DNA from 2 places in the Gemella sp. 27098_8_92 genome. Region 2 is predicted to be linked to the other one. Evidence: predicted binding sites of a transcription regulator. Region 2 holds the regulator's gene; the other holds the start of a gene.
What was found. Region 2 encodes CtsR, which represses protease genes until heat stress. Its sites were predicted from a motif close to ATGGTCAATAAAGGTCAAACA; they were not measured.
Positions count from the first base shown of each region.

Region 1: the regulator CtsR is predicted to act here: its motif matches at 1,767-1,787, upstream of clpB (ATP-dependent chaperone ClpB).

Region 1 is NZ_JAPWBZ010000002.1:143,036-146,482, forward strand. Features, by position in the region: gene O3802_RS02050 (AIPR family protein) at 1-1,210, opposite strand, end outside; gene O3802_RS02055 (hypothetical protein) at 1,337-1,579, opposite strand; gene clpB (ATP-dependent chaperone ClpB) at 1,889-3,447, shown strand, end outside.
Region 2 is NZ_JAPWBZ010000003.1:53,528-56,974, forward strand. Features, by position in the region: gene O3802_RS02700 (ATP-dependent Clp protease ATP-binding subunit) at 1-1,316, opposite strand, end outside; gene O3802_RS02705 (CtsR family transcriptional regulator) at 1,321-1,848, opposite strand; gene O3802_RS02710 (nucleobase:cation symporter-2 family protein) at 2,036-3,295, opposite strand; purine riboswitch at 3,429-3,447, opposite strand, start outside.

The DNA.
Region 1 (3,447 bases), on a different contig from region 2:
TTGTGTTTTCTGTTAATTTATTTAAATCAAATTCTTTTAAGTCAACAAAGGTTATTTTTTTCTTTTTCAACTCATTAGCAACAACTGCATATATAACATAAAATAATATATCGTTTACTTCAGTATTTTTTATATTCATACTTTTTTTCAATGTATTCTGCACACTTCTTCCTATTCGTGCGGCTTTGTAATATACTTCTAAGTCTAGATTATCTTCATATAAGTGTTTATATGTCTCCTCATCTGTTAATAATGTTGAAGGTCTTGCTCTTGCGAAGTCTGGTTTTCTTAAAATTAGAGAAATTAAGCATTGAGCAAGGAAAGAAACGCTAATAATATCTATTGCTTTTTTCTTTTGATTTTTATAGTAATTCTTTCTTCTGTCGTAATATAGCCCTCTATTTTTAAAATACATTTCAATCTGTAAATGTATTGTATCAGTAACTCTTAAAGATGACTTAGGTATACTTGTTTGATTATTTGTAGAAAAAATTATATTATCTCTTGATTTTTCACTTTTAGGCTGTATTACTCTAACTAAAATTGTTCTATTATCTTCATAATGCTTATCTGATCTTTTAGAAAAATAGTTGTATATTTCTCTAGACGTTTGTAAACCGTTAACTATTTGAGGGTTAACAACTTGTAATGATTTATTTGTAATTAATTTAATATCTGTAGAAAGAATTGTTACCCCGTTATTTAACCACCAAAAATCTTCTGCTTCGTCCCCCTCTAAAGTACCAGCGATACATGAATTTACACTGTTATGTCCTTGATAGTCTCTAACATTAGCTTCAAAAAATGATTTACGTAAGAATTGATTGTCATCTGTAATAAATTTAAAATATGTACCTAATTTAACTAAACTGATATATTCATTTTTGCTTAATGATATTGGTTGTTCTACTAAATCTAAATTCACCATTATTTCGCTATCTGTATTATACATATGTAATAATTGATCTGCTGTAATAAACGATACTTGAACTTCTGCTGATGGATAATAACGCTTAACTAATTCCTTTAATTCATTTGCTTGCATCTCAACGTTTTGATGAACCTGTGTTCCTAATGTAATATAATAATAGTAAAATCTTATTTTTACTTGACTTCTAATTAATTTAGCTATTGCATCCCTAAAAAGACCAAACACTTCAATAGTTAATTCATTATATCTCTTTGAATAATTATTCAATTTATTTGACATATTTAAAAGATTATTTGATACATTTTTCCAGTTTGTTATAGTTTGCTCATTAAAGGAGGTTGTATTTTTAGACTGTAAAATAAAAAAATCTAAGTATGATCCTTTCGTAGCATTCAGTCTTTCTATTTAATCGATAGTAACTAATTCACTATTTAGGAAAACGTATAAATTATCACAACCGCCATCATTTCCTCCACCAGTATTACCATTATCAATCTCTTCATCACTAAGATTAAAATCTTTTAATACTTGTGAAGCTGCAAAATGTTCAAAGTAATTATTGAGATCTTTGTATCCATTGCTTTCATTAAATTCTTGACTAATACATTCTTTTAGTAATATTTGATTATTCGTTAACTGAGTTCCCAATTTTAAATCCTCCGTTATTCTTTACTTATGTTTATTATATTGACGTATACCTCATTTTAGAGAGCTACTATACTTTTTAATTTTATAATTTATTTAAGTTATATTCATATAAAATTATATACTAAAATATCTACTGTTATCAACTAAAAAGTGTGTTTTATTTTTTTAAAATTTTTTTAAAAAAACTATTGTCAAAAAAGGTCAAACGTGCTATAATTTATTTAAGGTCAAAATAGGTCAAAGATAATTTGACATTAAAAAATAGATTTGACGGGCATAGACCTACTAAAAATAAAAAGGAGATTTACAATGGATATTAATAGTTTTACAAATAGTGTGAAAGAAATCTTAGCGAAATCTTCCGAATTTGCAACTGAGAAAAAAAGTCAAAATATTACTAGTGAGATGTTTATAAAAGCGGCTCTTACTGGTAGTAATTTATATAGTGATATATTAGGAAGAATAAATATTGATAAAGCTGCATTGCTAGCTGAGTTAGATAATGAAATCAACAAAGTAAGTGGAGTAGAAGGAGATAATATCAATTATGCCAGTTACTTGAGTAATGATTTAAATGCTTTATTAATAGAAGCTAATAAGTATAAAGATAAATATGAAGATAAATTTATTTCTTGCGAGCATATTGTTCTTGCAAGTTATGTAAAAAATAGTATAGTGAAAAAATATGTCGATAAAGTTACTACACTTAAACACGTAACTGAAGTTATCGATGGTATAAGAGGAGGTAAGAAAGTTATGAATGAAAATCCAGAAAACAACTACGAAGTATTAGAAAAATACGGACGTGACTTAGTAGAAGCTGCACGTAGCGGTAAAATCGATCCAGTAATTGGTCGTGATGAAGAAATAAGAAATGTAATTAGAATATTATCTAGAAAAACAAAAAACAACCCAGTATTAATCGGGGAACCTGGTGTAGGTAAAACTGCTATTGTTGAAGCATTAGCTCAACGTATCGTTCGTGGTGACGTACCAGAAAGCTTAAAAGACAAAACAGTATTTGAATTAGACCTTACTAGTTTAGTCGCAGGTGCTAAATATCGTGGTGAATTCGAAGAAAGATTAAAAGCTGTATTAAAAGAAGTTAAAGAACAAGAAGGTAAAATAATCCTATTTATTGACGAAATCCACATGTTAGTTGGTGCAGGTAAAACTGATGGTGCAATGGATGCAGGTAATATCTTAAAACCAATGCTTGCTCGTGGTGAATTACATTGTATCGGTGCAACTACACTTAATGAATATCGTCAATATATCGAAAAAGACTCTGCGTTAGAACGTCGTTTCCAAAAAGTTCTAGTTAAAGAACCAACTGTAGAAGACACAATATCTATCCTGCGTGGTCTTAAAGAAAGATTCGAAGTTTATCACGGTGTTAAAATTTCTGACCGTGCTATCGTAGAAGCTGCAGAATTATCTAACAGATATATCACTGACAGATTCTTACCAGATAAAGCTATAGACTTAATCGACCAAGCTTGTGCTACTATTAAAACTGAAAACTCATCTAACCCCGCAGAGTTAGATACAATCAATCGTAAAGTAATGCAACTTGAAATCGAAGAAAAAGCTTTAAGTAGTGAGGATGACGAAGTATCACAACGTCGTTTAGAAAACTTAAAAGAAGAGCTTGCAAACTTAAAAGAAGAACAAAATAAACTTCAATTGCAAGTAGATAGTGAAAAAGAAAAATTATCTGCGGTAAAAGATCTTCGTGAAAAAATCGATAGAGTTAAATTAGAATTAGAACAAGCTCAAAATAACTATAACTTAGAAAAAGCTTCAGAATTACAATACTCAACTTTACCAAAATTAAAACGTGAGTTAGAAAAACTAGAAGAAAAATC
Region 2 (3,447 bases):
AAACGACTAAGTTCTTCTTCATATTCTTTAAGTTTTTCTGGTGATTTATAAAATCTTAATTTAACTTTTGAACATGCCTCATCAATCAAATCAATAGCTTTATCTGGTAAACATCTATCAGTTATATATGTTGTACTTAGTTTCACAGCAGCATCTATCGCCTCATCTGAAATCTCTACATTATGATGCTCTTCATATTTATGACGTAATCCTTTTAATATTTCTATAGAATTTTCCGTACTAGGTTCTTCTACTTTAATCGGTTGGAAACGGCGCTCTAAAGCGGCATCTTTTTCAAAGTATTTTCTATACTCTTCTGTTGTAGTTGCACCTATACATTGAATCAGTCCACGAGATAGAGCTGGTTTTAATATGTTTGATGCATCAGCACTACCTTCTGTTCCACCTGCTCCTATGATTGTATGTATTTCATCAATAAATAGAATAATATCACCAGCATCTTCTATTTCTAAAATAATATTTTTTAATCTTTCTTCAAACTCTCCGCGGTATTTAGTTCCAGCTAACAAAGTCCCCATATCAAGAACCATAACTCTTTTCCCTAATAAATTACTAGGAACATTTTGCGAAATTATTCTCTCTGCTAAACCTTCTACAATAGCTGTTTTCCCTACACCTGGTTCTCCAATAAGAACAGGATTATTTTTAGTTCTTCTATTTAATATTTCAATCATACGTGTAATCTCTTTATCACGTGCTAATACTGGGTCTAACTTATTATTAAATGCATCTTTAGTTAAATCTTTTGCTAGAGAATTTAACGTTTTAGTTTTTGCCGAACTATCTTCGGGCATATCTAATTTTTTGAAACCATCAAACAACTTAGCGAATAACCCTTGACTTTGTTTTAACAGTTCAAATAGTTCTGTTATCATAGTCTCTACATGTACATTTAGTTTTTCTTTTAGTAATCTTACCGCTGTACTAGTTTGTTCATTTAATAACGATAGTAATAAGTGCTCACTCGTTACTACAAAGCTAGATGTATCATCAGCAAACTGTTGACTTTTTTCTATTGTTCTCACAGCGCCATTTGTATAATCAATTTTCATAAGAACATTGTGATAAAAATCTGTTCCTTCTAACTCACTCTCATAAAATTCTACAACATTCTTTCTGAAATCGTCATAGTAGATGCCATATTTATTTAATGTTCTACAAGAAAGAGTATTATTCATGCTAAGCATTGCAAGCAATAAATGTTCAGTTCCTACAGCCTTAACACCAAAATCGTTAGCTTCCTCTTTGGCAGTAGTTAAAACCATAAGAGCCGTTTCGTTAAATCTTATATACATAACTCTATCCTCTCTTATTGTATTTTATATTGGTTAAAAATTTTACTGTTAACTCTTTTAAGTTTGTTTTCGTTTTATGTTGCAACTTTTCGGCTACTTTATTATCTACATAATTTAAGCATTCGTTATGAACCGCAATAATAGTTTCTAGACTATCCAGAAAATGATTATAATCAAATTTCTCTATATATTCTTTATCAAGCAAGATTTTAGCTATTCTTACAGCCTCATCTAACTCTATTATTTCATCGTCCATAGTATCAATTAGATAATCTATGTAATCTTTATTTGTATGAAGTGTAATTTTGGTAATTCTAATAAAACCTCCTCCACCTCGTTTACTTTCTATTATAAATCCATGCTCTGGTGTAAAGCGGGTTTTTATAACATAGTTTAATTGAGATGGCACACAATCAAATTTTTGTGCAACATTACTTCTTTTAATTATTATATGATCTTCTGGAGCTTCATTAAAAAGTTTTTTTATATATTCTTCAAGAATATCCGTCATATTACTACTATTGTTACTCATAAGGTCACCTCCTTTATTGACTAAAATTGACCTTTAACTAAATTATACTACACAAACATATTTTTGTACACAAAAAGATAGTTATAGCAAAAGAAATAAAATATACACTTGTTTAAAAATAACAAATATAGCTTAATATTTTAAACAAAATAGGAGTCATAAGCGTTACCTTATAACTCCTAAAAAATTATTTTTGCCTTTTTGATTTTCTATTAAATATTAAATTCATAACAATTGCTACTATCGTTCCAAGAACAATTCCACTATCTGTAAACATGCGAATAAAACTTGGAAGTTGAGCAAATGCTGTTGGTACTGTAGTTACTCCTAATCCAAGCCCAACAGAACATGCGATAATCATTAAATTCTCTTGTTTTGCAAAATCTGTACTACCTAACATTTTAACTCCGTAAGCAAGGACCATTCCAAACATACTTATCATCGCTCCTCCCAAAACAGGTTGTGGCACAATAGTAGCAAGGGCTCCAATTTTCGGAATAGATCCAAACACTAAAAGGAGAAGAACCATTACATACATCACTCTCTTACTCTTAACCCCAGAAATTTGAACAAGACCTACATTTTGTGAATATGTAGTGTAAGGAAAAGCATTAACCGTAGAACCAATCATAACAGCAAGCCCTTCTGCAAAATACCCACTACGCAAATCTTTTTCCCCTATTTTTGTATCACAAATATTTCCAAGAGCATAGTATACACCTGTTGATTCTATCATACTAACAATACCTACAATAACAAAAGTTAAAATAGCACTGGCTCGAAATTCAAACCCAGAAAATTTAAATGGTGTTGGATATTGAAACCAAGAAGCATTTGATACTTCAGTAAGGCTAACCATCCCCATAAAACTAGCAATAATAGTCCCTATAACAAGCCCTAGTAAAATAGCAATAGATTGAATAAAACCAGTTGTAAACTTATAAATTACCAAAATTATTGCAAGGGTAATACAAGCAAGAACAATATTTTTTGGGTTACCAAAATCTGGTGAACCTTGTCCTCCTGCAATATAATTCATCGCAACTGGTACTAATGTGATACCTATAATAGTAACTACACTTCCTGTAACCACTGGTGGAAATAATTTTGCAACCTTAGCAAAAAATGGAGCGATTAAAACTACCACTAATCCAGAAATAAAAATAGAACCATACATGGTTGCTAAACCTGCACTATTACCTATCGCAATCATTGGAGCAACCGCAGTAAAAGTACAACCTAAAACAACTGGTAGACCAATACCTACGAATTTCCCTTTGTAAACTTGTAGAAATGTTGCCACACCACACATAAAAATATCGACTGATACCAAGTACGTCGTTTGTTCAGCACTAAGTCCTAGACCTGCAGCTACTATAATCGGAACAATTACAGCCCCAGCATACATCGCAAGAACGTGCTGCAAACTTAAAATAAAAGTTTTCAAAATAAATTCTCCTTTATATTTTGCACATAAGACTGTAAAAGTAAGTTTTCGAATTCTTATATAAAAATAAAAACTCGCCTATATTATAAAAATAATATAGGCGTAATCCTTCAATGTACTAATAAAATTAGAATAAAACACTAAGAAAGCCC